2 regions of the Streptomyces sp. NPDC036815 genome follow, and region 1 is predicted to be linked to the other one. Evidence: riboswitches for the same ligand, from Rfam matches in the RefSeq annotation. Region 1 holds a riboswitch; the other holds the start of a gene.
What was found. Region 1 has a riboswitch for glycine ahead of gcvP (aminomethyl-transferring glycine dehydrogenase). Riboswitches for the same ligand answer to the same signal wherever they lie in the genome.

Region 1 (9,326 bases):
TGCGGCAAATTCCCTGCGGATTGACGCGCGGAGGGCAACACTGGGATCGGACCGACTACAACGGGGGGCGGTTATGAACACCGCATCGAGCCACAGGACCGACGTCACAGCCATCTCATCGCAGCGAAAGAACCCTTCCATGTGCCAGCACCAACCACCGTGCCCGACAGCCGACTCCGCCGACCGGGAAGCCGCGCTCCTCATGGCGAGCCACCCGGAACAGGGCTGGAGCCTGCTGTGCAACGGCGTCCTGCTCTTCGAGGACACCGGTGAGCTGCTGCCGGACGGCCAGATCATCGCCCCACATCGACCGCTGGGCACCGATCACGTCATGACGGCCGCCTGAGCACCGCTGGCACAGCCGCACGAGCGCACCACGGAGAAGACGAGGGGCCGGCCCGGAGAGAACTCTCCGAACCGGCCCCGCCGCATGCCCGCGCCGTGCGAGCGCGGTGATCAGTCCTCGTACGCATCCAGCGGCGGGCAGGAGCAGACCAGGTTCCGGTCGCCGTACGCCTGGTCGATGCGGCGCACCGGCGGCCAGTACTTGTCCGACGCCACCACACCGGCCGGGAAGACGGCCTCCTCGCGGCTGTACCCGTGCTCCCACTCACCGCTCAGCGCGGCGGCGGTGTGCGGGGCGTTCCGCAGCGGGTTGTCGTCGGCGGCCCACTCGCCGGAGCCGACCTTCTCGATCTCCCGGCGGATGGCGGTCATCGCCTCGCAGAACCGGTCGATCTCGCCCAGGTCCTCACTCTCCGTCGGCTCGATCATCAGCGTCCCGGCGACCGGGAAGGACATGGTCGGCGCGTGGAAGCCGTAGTCGATGAGCCGCTTGGCGATGTCGTCGACGCTGACGCCGGTCTCCTTGGAGAGCGGCCGCAGATCGATGATGCACTCGTGCGCGACGAGGTCGCCGGGACCGGTGTAGAGCACCGGGAAGTGCGGCTCGAGGCGCTTGGCGATGTAGTTGGCGGAGAGCACCGCGACCTGGGTGGCCCGCTTGAGGCCCTCGCCGCCCATGAGGCGCACGTACGACCAGGAGATCGGCAGGATGCCGGCGGAGCCCCAGGGCGCCGCGGAGATCGGGCCGACCCCGGTCTCGGGCCCCGCGGCGGGCTGCAGCGGGTGGTTGGGCAGGTACGGCGCGAGGTGCTCGCGCACACCGACCGGACCGACGCCGGGGCCACCGCCGCCGTGCGGGATGCAGAAGGTCTTGTGCAGGTTGAGGTGCGAGACGTCGCCGCCGAAGTGGCCCGGCTTGGCCAGGCCCACCAGGGCGTTGAGGTTGGCGCCGTCGACGTACACCTGGCCGCCCGCCTCGTGCACCTGGGCACAGATGTCGGCGACGTGCTCCTCGAAGACGCCGTGCGTCGAGGGGTAGGTGATCATCAGCACCGCCAGCTCGTCACGGTGCTTCTCGATCTTGGCGCGCAGGTCCTCGACGTCGATCTCGCCGTCGTCGGCGGTCTTGACGACCACGACCTTCATGCCCGCCATGACGGCGCTCGCGGCGTTCGTGCCGTGCGCGGACGACGGGATGAGGCAGACGGTGCGCTGCTCGTCGCCGTTGGCGCGGTGGTACCCGCGCACGGCGAGCAGGCCGGCCAGCTCGCCCTGCGAACCCGCGTTGGGCTGCAGGGAGACCTTGTCGTACCCGGTGACCTCGGCGAGCCGCTCCTCGAGCTCACGGATGAGCGTGAGGTAGCCCTGCGCCTGCTGGGCGGGGGCGAAGGGGTGCAGCGAGCCGAACTCGGGCCAGGTGACCGGCTCCATCTCGGTGGTCGCGTTGAGCTTCATGGTGCAGGAGCCCAGCGGGATCATGCCGCGGTCGAGCGCGTAGTCACGGTCGGCGAGCTTGCGCAGGTAGCGCAGCATCGCCGTCTCCGAGCGGTGCTGGTGGAAGACCGGGTGGGCGAGGTAGTCGTCCTGGCGCAGCAGGCCCGCGGGCAGCGTGTCCGCGACGTCGGCGTCGAGCACCTCGACATCGGCCTCGACCCCGAACGCTCCCCACACGGCGGCCAGTTGTGCCCGCGTGGTGGTCTCGTCGCAGGCGAGGGAGACGTGGTCGGCGTCGACCAGGTGGATGTTCACGCCACCCTCGCGGGCGGCACGGACGAGCTCCTCGGCCCTGCCCTCGACGCGCACGGTCAGGGTGTCGAAGTACGCGCCGTGGACGACCTCGACGCCACCGGCCGTCAGGCCCGCCGCGAGCAGCGTCGCGTACCGGTGGGTGCGCCGCGCGATCGACTTCAGGCCGTCGGGCCCGTGGTAGACGGCGTACATTCCGGCCATGACCGCGAGCAGCACCTGAGCGGTACAGATGTTGCTGGTGGCCTTCTCGCGGCGGATGTGCTGCTCACGGGTCTGCAGCGCGAGGCGGTAGGCCTTGTTGCCGTCGGCGTCGACGGAGACGCCGACGAGCCGTCCGGGCAGGCTGCGGGCGAACTTCTCGCGGACCGCCATGTAACCGGCGTGCGGGCCGCCGAAGCCCATCGGCACGCCGAAGCGCTGGGTCGTGCCGACGGCGATGTCGGCGCCGAGCTCGCCGGGCGAGGTGAGCAGCGTCAGGGCGAGCAGGTCGGCGGCGACGGTGACGACGGCGCCGATCTCGTGCGCCTGGTCGATGAGCGGCTTGATGTCGCGTACGGCACCGGAGGCGCCCGGGTACTGCACCAGGACGCCGACGACGCCGCGCTCGGCCACCTCGGCGGGAATGCCCTCGCTCAGATCGGCGACGACCACCTCCACGCCGGTGGGCTCGGCACGGGTTCGGATCACGGCGATGGTCTGCGGCAGCGTGTCGGCGTCGACGACGAAGGCGCCGTTCTTGACCTTGCCCATGCGGCGCGAGAGGGCCATGGCCTCAGCGGCGGCGGTGCCCTCGTCCAGGAGCGAGGCCCCGGAGGTGGGCAGGCCCGTCAGCTCGGCGACCATGGTCTGGAAGTTGAGCAGCGCCTCGAGCCGCCCCTGCGAGATCTCGGGCTGGTACGGCGTGTAGGCGGTGTACCAGGAGGGGTTCTCCATCACGTTCCGCAGGATGACCGGCGGGGTGAAGGTCCCGTAGTACCCGAGCCCGATCATGGAGTCGAGGACCTGGTTCCGGTCGGCCAGCGAGCGCAGCTCGGCGAGCACCTCGGCCTCGGAACGGGCGCCGGGCAGGTTCAGCGCCTCGGCGTTCTTGATCACATCCGGCACCGCGGCGGCCGTCAGCTCGTCGAGCGAGCCGTACCCGACCTGGGCGAGCATTTTGGCCCGCGCTTCCGCATCGGGCCCTATGTGCCGCTGCTCGAAGGGGATGCCCTGCTCGAGCTCGGAGAGCGGGATGCGATTGGTGGCAGTCATTGCGGAGGCCTCCTGGTCAGCACGACCTGCGAGGGGTACCACGGCGCGGGTACCCGGACGGCCTCCCCCTCTGTCATCTCAACCTGAGAGCTTCACAGTCCCGTCTCTCGACAGAGCTGCTTTCACCGTCGGTGAGGAAGGGTTCGGAACGTGCCCGCCCGACGCCCGCCCTGCTTTCCAGAGTGACCTCGTCCGTGCGGTACGGGTGCCTGAGAGATTCCGGGGAGGATTTGCTCCTTCGGCGCCCCCGGAAAGTGTGTTCCGGAGAGCTCTCCCGCACGGGGTCAGCGGCCAGAAGCCAGCCTACCAGCGAGGACCATGGCCGATCCCTCGAGTGGCCACCTGCCCCGAAGTGCTCTTTCGTAGTGACTACGAACGAATAAGGATGAGTTGCACCCGATTTCGTCAGGCCGCGACCAGCTGGAGGGCCCGTGCAGACCGACATCGATCCGCGCAACCTGATCGGCCGCAAGGCGTTCGACCGAAACGGGACCAAGATCGGCACCATCGACGAGGTGTACCTCGACGACGCCACCGGCGCCCCGGAATGGGCGGCCATACGCACCGGCCTGTTCAGCCGCGACGCCTTCGTGCCCCTGGAGCCGAGCGAGCTGGTCGGGGACGGCACCCTGCGCATTCCCTTCGACCGCGCCCTCATCAGGGACGCCCCCGACTTCGGAGTCGGCCGCCACCTCTCGCCCGAGCAGGAACTCCAGCTCTACCACCACTACGGCCTGGACACGACACCACCACAGTCCCCACCACCCGACCAGGACTTCGGCCGCATCGCTGGCACGGACTCCCCCTGACCCGGCGCCGCCCCTTTCGGGCCGGCCCGTCTCAGCCCTGATTCCCCACCTGCGCGCGAGCCGTTCTGGACACCTCCTCGAGCCCCGCCTCAGTTCCCGCCTCCCCGGCCTCCTCCGGTGCCTCCGCGGCGACCAGCGGCAACGGCTCGGCGGGCACCAGGTCCGGGTCCTCCGTCCGGAACGTCCGCACCCGCCCAGGCGGCGAGTACGGCGTCTCGAAGCGCACCGTCACCCGCCCGAGACCGCTCCCCTGCACCCACCCGTGCCCGTACTCGGCATGGCGCACGTCGTGACCGGCCGACCACCGCCGCTCGGCCGGCGCCACCGGCTCCTCGGCGCTCTCCCCCGCCTGCTCGCCCGGCACCGGCTCCCCCGGCACGCCGTCCCCGCTCCCGGCGCCCTCGGGCTCCGCCTCCGTGACGCTCCCGGCCGCCGCCGACGCCGCCTCCGCCTCGACCTCGGCGGCCTGGGCCTGCGCCTGCGCGAAGAGGTCCTCCTGCGTGTAGTCCGTGAGGCCCGATACGCCCACGCCGAGGAGCCGTACCCCGCCCGTGGTGTCCACCGACTCAAGCAGCCGCGCGGCGGCCTCCCGCACCACCCCGGGGTCGTCCGTGGGTCCGCGCAGCGTCTCGGACCGCGTCAGCGTCGAGAAGTCGAACCGCCGCACCTTCAGCACGATGGTCCGCCCCGAGTGCCCCGCCGCCCGCAACCGCTGCACACACCGCTCGGCGAGCCGCGCGACCTCGCCCCGCACCCGTACCCGGTCGTGGATGTCCACGTCGTACGTGTCCTCGACACTGACCGACTTCGTGTCCCGCTCGGCGACCACGGGCCGCTCGTCGTGCGCGAGCGCCATCCCGTACAGCGAGCCCCCGTGCGCCTTCCCGAGGAGCCGTACGAGCTCGTCCTCGCCCGCCTCGGCGAGTTCCTCCACCGTGGTGATGCCGGCCCGCCGCAGATGATCACCCGTGGCCGGCCCCACCCCGGGCAGGATGCGCACCGACATGGGCCCGAGCAGCGCCCGCTCCGACCCCGGTGCTATCAGCCTGAGTCCGTCCGGCTTGGCCTCCTCGGAGGCGATCTTGGCCAGCATCTTGGAGACGGCGAGCCCCACCGACCCGGTAAGACCGGTCACCGCCCTGATGTCCGCCCGCAGCCGCTCCCCCACCGCACGCGCCGTCTCCGCGTCGTCGGCGACGCCGCCGGCCTCCAGATCCACGAAGGCCTCATCCAGGCTGAGCGGCTCCACGAGCGGCGACAGCTGCCGCAGCAGCCCCATCACCTGCTCGCTGACCTCGCGATACAGCCCGAAGCGCGGCACGAGATAGGCGGCGTTCGGCGCGAGCCGCCGCGCCTGCCCCATGGGCATCGCCGAGTGCACGCCGAAACGACGCGCCTCATACGAAGCGGTGGCGACCACACCCCGCGGCCCCAGACCGCCCACCACCACGGCTTTTCCGCGCAGACTCGGCTTCGCGGCCTGCTCCGCGGACGCGTAGAAGGCATCCATGTCCAGATGCAGGATCGTCGGCGCGCTTCTCACAGCTCTGATGCTGCCCTATGCCACTGACAACGCGGCGTCGCAGGGCCCTGGAGCCGGTGCGGGACGTGCTCAGACGGCCTTGTTGCGGCGCCTGGCCAGTTCGTCGGCCGGGTTGTGCCCGATGAGGGTCTCGCCGGTGTCGACACGCTCCCCGTGCAGCTGGGACAGCGCGGCCTCGACATCGCGCCAGACGACGCCCACGGCGATCCCGAAGACCCCCTGACCGCCCTGGAGCAGGTCGTGGACCTCGCTGGACGACGTGCATTCGTAGACGGTCGCCCCGTCGCTCATCAGCGTCATCCGCTCCAGGTCCCGGAACCCGCGCTCCCGCAGGTGCTGGACCGTCGTCCGGATGTTCTGCAGCGACACACCGGTGTCGAGGAACCGCTTCACGATCTTCAGGACGACCACGTCGCGGAAGCTGTACAGCCGCTGTGTCCCCGAGCCGCCCGCGGCGCGCACACTGGGCTCGACCAGACCGGTACGGGCCCAGTAGTCGAGCTGTCGGTAGGTGATGCCCGCGGCCGCGCACGCGGTGGGACCGCGGTAGCCGATCTGCTCGTGTCCGGACGTCGCGTCCCCGCTCCCCTGGACCGCCATCGGTCGATTCGGAGAGTGATCGGAGGCACCGCCGTGGAGCGGGTAACCACCGTCCACCGCCGTACCGTCGCCGCTGCTTCTCACGCCGACCTCCCTCCTTGACCTGCCTTCTCGACGGTAGGCAGTCGCCAGGGGCTCGTCAACGATCGCCACACTCGGCACGCCGAGTGATATCACCCTGAGAGTGGTTTCCCGTATCGCACCGCGGGGAAAGGCTAGCCGAATGGTCCGACGCGGGCCGCTGGAAGCGGCTCACTGGCTGTTGGTACCGAAGTCCTCGGGCGAGATCTGATCGAGGAACTCGCGGAACTTCTCCACCTCGTCCTCCTGCTCGTCCGGGATCGCGATGCCGGCGTCGTCGAGGACACCGTCGCTGCCGAAGATCGGCGTCCCGGTGCGCAGCGCCAGCGCTATGGCGTCGGACGGCCGCGCGCTCACCTCGACACCACTGGCGAACACCAGCTCCGCGTAGAAGACCCCTTCCCGCAGGTCGGTGATGCGCACTTCGGAGAGCTCCTGGCCCACCGCTTCCAGCACGTCCTTGAACAGGTCGTGGGTCAGCGGCCGTGCGGGTGCCATGCCCTGCTGCGCGAAGGCGATGGCTGTTGCCTCACCTGGTCCGATCCAGATGGGGAGGTACCGGTCGCCTCCCACTTCACGCAGGAGCACGATCGGCTGGTTGGAGGGCATTTCGACCCGGACACCTACGACGTCGAGCTCGTTCACACAGCAACCCTAGGACGTGGCTGGCAGGTTTGGGTAGTCGGGCACCCGCCGAGTAGCGGTCGGGCATGCTCCGAGTCAGGGCAGTCTGACGCCGAGCGCCGTCTGCACGAGCGCCGAATGGAGCCTGCCGGTGAGCCCGGCGAGCTCCTTGGTCCGGGCCTCGGCATGGGCCCTGGTCTGCGGATTGCGGTGCCGTCGCAGTGGTGCGACCACCTGGTCGACGAGCCCGGCCTCCCGCTCGGCGGCGGCCTTCATGGCCCGCAGATGGCGTGGCTCGATACCGAATCGACCGAGTTCGACGACGAGCGTGGCGACCGTGACGGCCTCCGCGTCGTATCCGCCGTCCGGCAGCGGCGCGACCAGCCCGTACGATTCCCACTCGCCGAGCTGCACCTCGTCGATCTCCGCGGCGGCCAGGAGCTCGGCACGGCCCACGCGGGCCGCCGTCGGCCCCTCGGCCTCGTCCTGGCCCTGCGCGTCCCCACCGTCCCGCTGACGCCCCAGAGACGGCATCGGGGGCCGCTCACCGCGCTCCAGCGCGTCGAGGTGCTCCCGGATGACCTTGAGCGGCAGATAGTGGTCCCGCTGCATCCGCAGGACCTGAGCGAGCCGCTCGACGTCCGGCGGGCTGAACTTCCGGTACCCGGACGGGGTCCGCTGCGGCTCGATGAGCCCCTCGGACTCCAGAAAGCGGATCTTGGAGATCGTGACCTCGGGAAATTCGTCACGCAGCTCGTTCAGCACCGTGCCGATGCTCATCAGCCGACGGTCCGCGACGGCGGTGCCGATGTCGGCACCGCCCCTCGGTGTTTGAAGCATGGACCTTCCCTGGGGGTTGTCCCCCCGGACGGCGCCTGGGGGAGGGCTCAGAGGCCGACGGCCCGCTGGCTCGCGTAGAAGACCAGGCGGTACTTGCCGATCTGCACCTCGTCGCCGTTCGAAAGCGCGACCGAATCGATGCGCTCACGGTTGACGTACGTGCCGTTGAGGCTGCCCACGTCCGCGACGGTGAAGGAACCGTCCTGGACCCGACGGAACTCCACGTGACGACGCGACACCGTCACGTCGTCCAGGAAGATGTCGCTCTGCGGGTGCCGCCCCGCCGTGGTCAGCTCGCCGTCGAGCAGGAAACGACTGCCCGAGTTCGGACCCCGGCGCACGACGAGCAGCGCGGAACCGAGCGGCAGCGCGTCCACCGCCGCCTGGGCCTCCGGAGACAGCGCGGGAGACTGGGTCTGCCCCGTCGTCTCGGCGTCGTAGGCCTCCAGGCCCGAGATGGAGATCGTCGAGGTGGTCTCGGACGGACGCTCCGGCGCGGCTCCGGCCCGCAGCGGCGCACCGCAGTTGGAGCAGAACCGGCTCGCCTCGGCGTTGCGGTTCCCGCACCTCGTACACACCAGGGCCATGGACGGGTCCTCCTGCCGTGGCTGCCCCGCGGGGGCATTCGATGCGTACGGGCCGGAGGTGAACCCTCCACCCGTACCTGAGGTTGAAGGTTCCCCGAAACCTATGCGGCCGGGACCGGCAGGGTCAACAGATGACGCGCCCTGTCCGCCCGAAATGTCACCACCTGGACCAGCGACCTGATCGCGGAACATCGGGCGCCCCGCGCCCTGCTCCTCGGCATCTCCATGGCGTGGGGCACGGTGACGGGCAGTGGCTGGATTGCCGCTGTCCTCTCGTGCGCTCTTGCCGAACAACTTCGCAAACAACTTCACGGGCGATTCCCCTTGACCGAAACAGACCCGCCCGTGGGGCAGGACGAACCCTGATTGCACACACCGGCATTCATCGGTGAGCCAGACATCCTCACAACGTCCGTGGCCACCAAACAGTTTCCACCACGCACCACGCTTCCGGTGCGCCGACCCCCCGCAACCTCATGCCCTCGCCTCGCGGCCCCCATGCGTCCGCCCCTCACTCGGAGGACGACCGAGCGTAGTCAGGCCGCTTCGCAGGTCGCAAGGCGTTCACAATGATCTTCTCCGAGCGTTCCACGGTCACCGTGGCCTGCTCCTTCTCCAGAGTCTGCACCACACCTCCCGGGATGTTCAGCGCAGGTTCGAGATCCTGCGGCTTGCCGATCACCTTGAAGAGGTACGGCTCACCGACCTTGTGGCCGTCCACCCGCACGCCACCGCCACCGGCGTCCGCCAGGTAGGTGTTGGCCACGACGCGTACGTCATTGATCTGGATCGCCTCGGCGCCGGCGGCGCGCAGCTCCTGAATGGCGTCGAGCAGCATGTCCGCCTCGACCGCCCCCTTCTTGTCCTCGATGGTCAGGGTGATGCCGGGCCCCTGGG
Region 2 (9,326 bases), on a different contig from region 1:
CTCCTCCGTGAGGCGGAGCAGCTCGTCGCCGGTGCGGAAGGGGTGCTTGAGGACGGTGTCGTCCGGCACGATCGGGTTCTCGCCCGCCGCGCCCTCCTGCTGGAGCACGGTCTCGTCGACCACGAAGCCGCCGCCCACGGAGTAGTACGTCTTCTCCAGGACGAGGGCGCCCTCACGGTCGTACGCGAAGACCGTCATGCCGTTGGCGTGGTAGGGCAGGGCCTTGCGGCGGTGCAGGATCAGGTCCTCGTCGAAGTCGAAGTCGATCTCGTGCATGCCGAGCAGGTTGATGCGGCCGCTGCTCTTGATCTCCTCGACGCGGCCGTCGGCGCTCTCCACGTTCACCGTGCGGGGCGACTCGCCCTCCAGGCCGAGCAGGACGGCCTTAGGGGTGCCGTGCCCGTGGCCGGTCGCGCCGAGCGAGCCGTACAGCTCGGCCCGTATCGCCGCGGTGTGGGCCATCAGGCCCTCGTTCTTGAGGCGTCCGGCGAACATGCGGGCGGCGCGCATCGGACCGACCGTGTGGGAGCTGGACGGGCCGATGCCGATCGAGAACAGGTCGAAGACCGAGATGGCCACGGAAAACTCCAATGGTGGTTGGTAGACGCCGTTGTCTGCCGGGTGATGCAGAAGTACAAGGCGGTGCAGGAACTACGGGAGCGCGCGGCGCGGTACCCGGTACAGGGTGCGGGGCACCCTGCTCACTCTCCAGTGTGCAGGGTGCCCCGGCGTTTCGTACGTACGAACAAAAGCGTACGAAATTACTTCAGACCCGCGTACAGGGGGTGCTTGTCGGCCAGGGCCGTCACACGGGTCTTGAGCGCGGCCGCGTCGAAGCCCGGCTTGAGGGCCTCGGCGATGATGTCGGCGACCTCGCGGAAGTCCTCCTCGCCGAACCCGCGGGTCGCGAGCGCGGGCGTGCCGATCCGCAGGCCCGAGGTGACCATCGGGGGGCGCGGGTCGTTCGGGACCGCGTTGCGGTTGACCGTGATGCCGACCTCGTGGAGGCGGTCCTCGGCCTGCTGGCCGTCGAGCTCGGAGTCGCGCAGGTCCACCAGGACCAGGTGCACGTCCGTGCCGCCGGAGGCCACGCCGACACCGGCGGCCTTGGCGTCGTCCCGCACCAGGCGCTCGGCCAGGATGCGGGCGCCGTCCAGGGTGCGCTGCTGGCGCTCCTTGAACTCCTCGGACGCGGCGACCTTGAAGGAGACGGCCTTCGCGGCGATCACGTGCTCCAGGGGGCCGCCCTGGAAGCCGGGGAAGACCGCGGAGTTCAGCTTCTTCGCGAACTCCTTGTCGCGGGCCAGGATGATGCCGCCGCGCGGGCCGCCGAGCGTCTTGTGCGTGGTGGAGGTGACCACGTCCGCGTACGGCACCGGGTTCGGGTGCAGACCGGCGGCGACGAGCCCGGCGAAGTGCGCCATGTCGACCCACAGCTTCGCGCCGACCTCGTCGGCGATCCGGCGGAACTCGGCGAAGTCCAGCTGACGCGGGTAGGCGGACCAGCCCGCGATGATCACCTTGGGGCTGTTCTCCTTGGCCAGGCGCTCGACCTCGGCCATGTCGACCAGACCGGCCTCGTCCACGTGGTAGGCGACCACGTTGAACTGCTTGCCGGAGAAGTTCAGGCGCATGCCGTGGGTGAGGTGGCCGCCGTGCGCCAGGTCCAGGCCGAGGATCGTGTCTCCGGGCTGGGCGATCGCGAAGAGGGCGGCCTGGTTGGCGGAGGCGCCGGAGTGCGGCTGGACGTTCGCGTACTCGGCGCCGAACAGGTCCTTGACCCGGTCGATCGCGAGTCGCTCGGTCACGTCCACGTGCTCGCAGCCGCCGTAGTAGCGGCGGCCGGGGTAGCCCTCGGCGTACTTGTTGGTGAGGACGGTGCCCTGGGCCTCCATGACGGCGACCGGAGCGAAGTTCTCCGAGGCGATCATTTCCAGGGTGGACTGCTGGCGGTGGAGCTCGGCGTCGACGGCGGCGGCGACGTCCGGGTCGAGCTCGTGGAGGGGGGTGTTCAGAAGCGACATCACACGATCCCTATCGGTATGGGTCAGCCGGCGGTGAATGCGGTGTACTCGTCGGCGGACATCAGCTCGTCCGGCTCGCCCGAGATGCGCACCTTGAACAGCCAACCGCCCTCGAACGGGGCGGAGTTGACCAGTGAGGGGTCTTCGACGACGTCCTGGTTGGCGGCCACGATCTCGCCGGTCACCGGGGCGTAGAGGTCGCTGACCGACTTGGTCGACTCCAGCTCGCCGCAGGACTCGCCCGCGGTCACCGTGTCACCGACCGCGGGGAGCTGGGCGAAGACGACGTCACCGAGCGCGTTGGCCGCGTGCTCCGTGATGCCGACCGTCGCCACGCCGTCCTCGGTGGCCGAGAGCCACTCGTGCTCCTTGCTGTAACGCAGCTGCTGGGGGTTGCTCATGACCTGAATTCTCCTGTACGCGGGTGGGTGCTGCGGAACGGGACTGATGTGCGGGGGATCACGTCCGGGGCGCCGGCCGCCGGTCCCACCGCGGGGACAACGCTACGAGCGTCACTTCTGTCGCTTGTAGAACGGCAGGGCCACGACCTCGTACGGCTCGTGGCTGCCGCGGATGTCCACGCCCACGCCCGGGGTGCCCGGCGCCGCGTGCTCCGCGTCGACGTACGCCATCGCGATCGGCTTGCCCAGCGTCGGGGACGGGGCGCCGGAGGTGACCTCGCCGATGACCTTGCCGTCCAGGACCACGGGGAAGCCCGCGCGCGGGACGCGGCGGCCCTCGGCGATCAGGCCGACGAGCTTGCGCGGCGGGGCGGTCTCGGCACGCTCGCCGGCGGCCGCGAGGGCGGCGCGGCCCACGAAGGCCTCCGACTGCGACGTCTTCTCGAATTTGACCACCCGGCCGAGCCCGGCGTCGAACGGCGTCAGCCCGGCGGTCAGCTCGTGCCCGTACAGCGGCATGCCCGCCTCCAGGCGCAGCGTGTCGCGGCAGGAGAGGCCGGCCGGGACCAGGCCGACGGGCGTGCCCGCCTCCATCAGCGCGCCCCACAGCTTCTCCGCGTCACCGGGGGAGACGAAGAGCTCGAAGCCGTCCTCACCGGTGTAGCCCGTGCGGGCGATGAGGGCGGGGACGCCCGCGACGGTGCCGGGCAGGCCCGCGTAGTACTTCAGGTTGTCCAGGTCCGCGTCGGTCAGCGACTTCAGGATGCCGGAGGACTCCGGGCCCTGGACGGCGAGCAGGGCGTACGCGTCCCGGTCGTCGCGGACCTCGGCGTCGAAGCCGTCGGCGCGGGCGGTCAGCGCGTCGAGCACGACCTGCGCGTTGGAGGCGTTGGCGACGACCATGTACTCGGGGGCCCCGGCCGCACCGAGCCGGTAGACGATCAGGTCGTCCAGGATGCCGCCGTCCTCGGCGACGATCATCGTGTAGCGGGCGCGGCCGACGCCGACGGAGCCGATGTTGCCGACCAGCGCGAAGTTCAGGAAGTCGGCGGCCTCGGGTCCGGTGACCGTGATCTCGCCCATGTGCGACAGGTCGAAGAGGCCGGCCTTGGTGCGTACCGCGTTGTGCTCGTCGCGCTCGCTGGCGTACCGCAGCGGCATGTCCCAGCCCGCGAAATCGGTCATGGTCGCGCCGAGAGACCGATGCACGGCGTCGAGGGCGGTCAGACGGGGGGCAGTGCTCATGAAAGGAACTCCCAGGGCATGACGGGCGAGGTCGATCCTCCCCATCTGTCATCGGAACCTGAGAGGTTCGCCGGAAGTGTCTCGGTGTCCGAGACGCTCGGCTTGCACCTTGGGTGGGACCGCCGGGGCGGCCCGCTTTTCAGATGTGCCTCGCCCGCGCGGTACGGGGCCTGAGAGATTCAAGGGAGGGACTTGCTCCTTCGGCGCCCCGGGCAGCCAGCACTGGCTGGTTCCGGGGACTCTCCCGCGCGGATTCAAACGGCCGGTATGGAGTTGGCGGGCACATCATTGCACGCGACCCTGTCCGGGGGGACCCGTGACCGGCCACGGATCCCGCGGCCCGGACCCGCTTGTGCCGCATTACCTTCTCTTTACACTTGCTGGGGAAGCAGTACGTGACCGCTATGGGGAGGCCGATCACGGTGCGCAGCAGGACCAGTGTCCACGCCATGACCACCGGGGTGGCGACCGCGGCGGTGGCGCTGCCGGAGCAGCCCGCCGCCCCGGCCGCGGAGAGCTGCGGCCCGCTTCCCGTGGCCGTCGTCCGCGACCTCCGCGGACGGGCCGGCCACAGCCCGCGCCGCCTCACCTTCGGCGCGGGCGACCTGGTCGTCGTCTCCGGGCTGCCCGGCGGCGGAAAGTCGACCCTGATGCGGCAGGCCGTCACCGGGCCGCGCATCGACTCCCAGGACACCCGCGACCGCTGGGCCCGCCGCATGCCGCGCCTGCTGCCGTACGCGCTCTACCGCCCCCTGGTCCGCCTCGCGCACTACGCGGGACTGCGCCGCACCCTGCGCTCGGGGGTGAGCGTCGTCGTGCACGACTGCGGCACCCAGGCCTGGGTGCGCCACTGGCTCGCCCGCGAGGCCGCCCGGCGCGGCGCGGCCCTGCACCTGCTGCTCCTCGACGTGCCGGTGGAGACGGCGCTCCAGGGCCAGCACGAGCGCGGCCGCGGCGTCTCGCGGTACGCCTTCGCGCGCCACCGCAGGACGGTCGGCCGCCTCGTCGGCGCCGCCGAGCGCGGCGAGCTGCCGCGCGGCTGCGGCTCGGCGGTGCTCCTCGACCGGGCGGCGGCGCAGGTCCTGCGGGGGATCGCCTTCGACCGCTGAGCGCCCCGGCGTTAGGGTTCGAGCCGCAGGCAGAGCGGTCGCGAGCAGGGGTTGGACAGATGGACTTTCCGGCGCAGGCACACGCCCATCCCTACGGTGGATGGCCGGGCAACGAACTGGAGGAGGTCCTGGCGGCCTCGCTCGGCGCCCCCGCCGCGGCGGGCGGCCGGATCGTGGAGGTTCTCGGCCGCAGCCAGGTGTGGATCCCGCTGCCGAGCGGCGGCGGCCCCGACAGCGGCACCCTGGACCTGCCGACCCTGGAGATCGAGGGTCAGGCGTACGTCCCCGTCTTCAGCTCCGCACAGCAGTTCCGCCAGGCCCTGGGCGAGGCGGCGGACCGGATGGGCCACACCGTGGCGCCCGCCGTGGAGTTCGCCCGCGGCCTCCCGCCGCAGCTGGGCATCGCGCTGAACCCGGACGGCACCGTCGGCGTCCCGCTGCCGCCGCCCGCCGTCGCCGAGCTCTGCCGGGCCGGCCGCTCCGAGCTGGACGGGCCCGCCACCGGCGGCCGGGTGAAGCTGTACGAGCCGGACTGGCAGCACGACCCGGTGGACTTCCTGGCCGCCGCGGCCCGGGAGTTCGAGGCGGCCGGGGTCGTCCGCACCGCCCGCCGCTGCCTGGCCTCCGTCGAGACCGACGAGCCGACGCTCTTCGTCGGCGTCGAGCTGTCCACCTGGGACGGCAACGCCCGCGACCTCCCCATGGAGGCCCTGGGCCGCGCCCTCGGCCAGGTGCCGGCCCCGTGGCCGGTGAACCTGGTACTCCTCGACGTGGCACAGGACCCGGTGGGCGACTGGCTGCGCGCCCGGGTGCGGCCGTTCTACCACCGCGGGGCCTGAGGTGTCGTACGTCAAGTCCGGGCCCGGATCGCCGCTTAAGCTGGTTCCATGACCCGGTCGGGGCACGTCCGTGCCCGGCGACGGGTTCTCGGGTACGACGGGTTCTCGGGTAGTCGGGCACGAAGCGAAGGGGCGGTTACGGGTGAGTGCGTCGGGCACGGCCGCGGGCGATGGGGTCTCCCCTGCACGAGCTGGCTCGGGCGCCGGGGGGCAGGTCGAGCAGCTGCTGCGCCAGGTGACGCCCGGGCGCTACGACGCCTATGAGGCGCTGCTGCGCGCCCTCGCCGCCGACCAGGTGTGGATGCTGCTCTGGCACGGCCAGGCCGGCTCGCCCGACGCCCAGTACGGGAACATGGAGGTCGAGGGGATCGGCTACGCCCCCTGTGTGACCTCCGCCCAGGAGCTCTCCGCCAGTGGCTGGAACCGCAGCTACGAAGTGGTGCGCGGTCTCGACATCGCCCGCACCCTCTACCCCGACCACTACGGCCTCTGGCTGAATCCGCACGCGCCCGGCGGCGGCGTCGGCATCCCCTGGCTGGATCTGCGCCGCATGGCCTCGGGCCTGGACCTGCTGCCCGCGGGACCCCTGCGGCTCACCGAGCCGAGCATCGAGATCCCCCAGTTCTACGCGCTGCTCACGCAGAACGCGCACCGCACCCCGATGGTCCGCTCGCTGCGCCGCGCCTGGGTGCAGCCCGCGCTCGGTGCGCCCTATCTGGCCATCGGTCTCGACGTGTACGACACGTCACCGGCGTCCGTGGACGCGATCCGCACGATGATGCAGCAGTCCATTCCGGCCGTCCCGGAGGGCCTGCCCGTCTCGACGGTCGCGATGTCCGACGACTACGACCCGGTCGCGATGTGGCTGCGCGCCAACGCCCGGCCGTTCTACGACCGCGAGGCACAGGCGGCCCCGGCGCCGGCGAGCGGTTACGGCTACCCCGCGCCGTACTGAGCAGCGCCGACGGATGCGATGTCCGTTGTGATGCGGGTGGGGCCCTATGGACCCCGGTGAAGCATTGCACCCCAACTGCCCCGTGTTCGCCCCTCGTTCACTGGCGTCCGGATAACGGAACACCTCGATCAGCATCACGGTTGCGCATCCTTTCCCCGTCAAGTCTGGTAACAGATCGCGACGTGGATGAAGACTCCCGCTCCAAGGGGCCTTCGCCCCTGTGTACGACGGACTGATCACGTCGCTACAGCGGCAAGTGCGGGCCGGTCACCACCGGTTGAGAGGGGTCCCTGCCACGATGACGGCACCATTGCATGACACACCTGCGGACGCGGACCCGACCGAGGACGTCGCCCCCGCAGTTGATGCAGGGGTGAAAAAGGTCGAGGGCCGGTCCCTCAAGCAGATCGCCTGGAACCGCCTGAAGCGGGACAAGGTCGCCCTGGCGGGCGGCATCACGGTGTTGGTACTGGTGCTGGTCGCCGTCTTCGCGCCGCTGATCGTGAACCTGCTGGGTCACCCGCCCAACGACTTCAACCAGGACAAGCTCGACGAGCTGACCGGTCTGCCCAAGGGCGATCTCGGCGGCGTGAGCGGCGACTTCCTCTTCGGCGTCGAGCCGAACAAGGGCCGCGACGTCTTCAGCCGGATCGTCTTCGGCGCGCGGATCTCGCTGCTGGTCGCGTTCCTCGCGGCGATCGTGGCCGTGGCGCTCGGGACCCTCTTCGGGATCATCGCCGGCTACTTCGGCGGCTGGATCGACGCGCTCATCAGCCGCGTGATGGACGTGCTGCTCTCCTTCCCGCAGCTGCTCTTCATCATCTCGCTGGTCTCCGTGCTCCCCGACGACCTGCTCGGCCTCGAAGGCACCAGCGTGCGCGTCGCGATCCTCGTCATGGTCATCGGCTTCTTCGGCTGGCCGTACGTCGGACGGATCGTCAGGGGCCAGACGCTTTCGCTCCGTGAGCGCGAGTACGTCGAGGCGGCCCGCAGCCTCGGCGGCGGCAAGCGCCACATCCTCTTCCGTGAACTGCTGCCCAACCTGGTCGCCCCCATCACCGTCTACGCGACGCTGATGATCCCGACCAACATCCTCACGGAGGCGGCCCTCAGCTTCCTCGGCGCCGGCGTCAAGCCGCCGACGGCCTCGTGGGGCGGCATGCTGCGCGACGCGCTCAAGACGTACGAGCACGACCCGATGTTCATGGTCTTCCCGGGCGTCACGATCTTCATCACCGTCCTGGCCTTCAACCTCTTCGGCGACGGGCTGCGCGACGCGCTCGACCCGAAGGGGACGCGCTAGAAGGTCCCAACTGGCTTGCCCCTGCCGCATGTCAGGTGGCTTTAACCATGGTTCTCCGGCAGCTCAAGGCCAGGGACCGCGAATCTCGGAGGTTACGAGAAAATGCCCACAGTTTCCTCGAAACGACGGCTCACCAGTGGTGCGGCCCTCGTCGTCGCGGCACTGGTGACCACCACGGCGTGCGGCGGCGGTGACGGTGACGACAGCGACTCCAAGGGTGCCGGTTACAACGCGGCGCTGAACAAGGTCGCCAACCCTTCCAAGAAGAAGGGAGGCACGCTGAAGATGGTCGGCAAGCAGGACCTGGACTCCGCCGACCCGCAGCGCGCCTACTACGGCATGACGTGGGACTTCATGCGCTTCTACACCCGGCAGCTGGTGACCTACGACACCAAGCCGGGCAAGGCGGGCACGAAGCTGGTCCCCGACCTCGCCACGTCCACGGCGAAGATCTCGGACGACGGCAAGACCTACACGTACAAGCTGCGTTCCGGCCTGACGTGGGAGGACGGCTCCAAGCTGACCTCCAAGGACATCAAGTACGGCATCGAGCGCACCTGGGCGACGGACACCATCACCGGTGGTCCGGGCTACATCCGCCAGACGCTCGACCCCAAGGGCAAGTACAAGGGCCCCTACAAGGACAAGGGCGGCCTCGACGCGATCGAGACCCCCGACGACCAGACGATCATCTTCAAACTGCCCAAGCGCAACGGTGACTTCGAGCAGTTCCTGGCCATGCCCACCGGCTCGCCGGTGAAGGAGGCCAAGGACACCAAGGCCAAGTACACCCAGCGGCCGTTCTCGGCGGGCCCGTACAAGTTCCAGCAGTACAAGTCGAACAAGAAGATCGTGCTGGTCCGCAACGACAAGTGGAAGAAGTCCTCGGACCCGATCCGCGCGGCCCTGCCCGACAAGATCGACGTGACGATCTCCGCCAACCAGGAGGAGAACGACAAGAAGTTGATGGAGGGCGACTTCGACGTCGACCTCAACGGCACGGGCATGACCCAGTCCGGCCGCGTCAGCGCCGTCACGGACCACCGCGGCAACGTCGACAACATGCACACGTCCTTCGTGCGCTACGTCGCGCTGATCCACAACGCCAAGCCCTTCGACAACGTGCACTGCCGCAAGGCCGTGTTCTACGCGACGGACTTCGCGAGCATCCAGCAGACCCGCGGCGGCAAGGTCGCGGCCGGTGACATCGCCAACAGCACCTTCCCCGTGGCGATCCCCGGCTACAGCAAGTACGACCCGTACGGCGTCCTCGCGCGCAAGGGCAAGCCGGACGCCGCCAAGGCCAAGGACGAGCTGAAGCAGTGCGACAAGCCGGGCGGCTTCACCACCAAGCTCACCGCCCGCAGCAACAACCCGGGTGAGGTCGACGCCGCCGAGGCGCTGCAGCAGTCGCTAGGCAAGGTCGGCATCAAGGTCCAGGTCGACTCGC

Region 2: linked by a shared signal. The riboswitch ahead of gcvT (glycine cleavage system aminomethyltransferase GcvT) and the one ahead of gcvP (aminomethyl-transferring glycine dehydrogenase) in region 1 are both predicted to bind glycine.

Annotation. Positions count from the first base shown of each region.
Region 1 covers NZ_JBVJPW010000004.1:5,233-14,558, reverse strand. Annotated here, with positions in the region: gene ACZ69I_RS11000 (DUF5999 family protein) at 140-346, shown strand; gene gcvP (aminomethyl-transferring glycine dehydrogenase) at 457-3,345, opposite strand; glycine riboswitch at 3,533-3,632, opposite strand; gene ACZ69I_RS10990 (PRC-barrel domain-containing protein) at 3,777-4,154, shown strand; gene ACZ69I_RS10985 (DNA polymerase IV) at 4,186-5,697, opposite strand; gene ACZ69I_RS10980 (MerR family transcriptional regulator) at 5,767-6,381, opposite strand; gene ACZ69I_RS10975 (bifunctional nuclease family protein) at 6,550-7,023, opposite strand; gene ftsR (transcriptional regulator FtsR) at 7,099-7,842, opposite strand; gene ACZ69I_RS10965 (FHA domain-containing protein) at 7,890-8,858, opposite strand; gene ACZ69I_RS10960 (DUF881 domain-containing protein) at 8,941-9,326, opposite strand, start outside.
Region 2 covers NZ_JBVJPW010000021.1:43,844-53,169, forward strand. Annotated here, with positions in the region: gene ACZ69I_RS31320 (L-serine ammonia-lyase) at 1-579, opposite strand, end outside; gene glyA (serine hydroxymethyltransferase) at 762-2,024, opposite strand; gene gcvH (glycine cleavage system protein GcvH) at 2,048-2,425, opposite strand; gene gcvT (glycine cleavage system aminomethyltransferase GcvT) at 2,537-3,670, opposite strand; glycine riboswitch at 3,706-3,819, opposite strand; glycine riboswitch at 3,820-3,927, opposite strand; gene ACZ69I_RS31340 (AAA family ATPase) at 4,120-4,779, shown strand; gene ACZ69I_RS31345 (enhanced serine sensitivity protein SseB) at 4,839-5,618, shown strand; gene ACZ69I_RS31350 (enhanced serine sensitivity protein SseB C-terminal domain-containing protein) at 5,761-6,573, shown strand; gene ACZ69I_RS31355 (ABC transporter permease) at 6,872-7,876, shown strand; gene ACZ69I_RS31360 (ABC transporter substrate-binding protein) at 7,979-9,326, shown strand, end outside.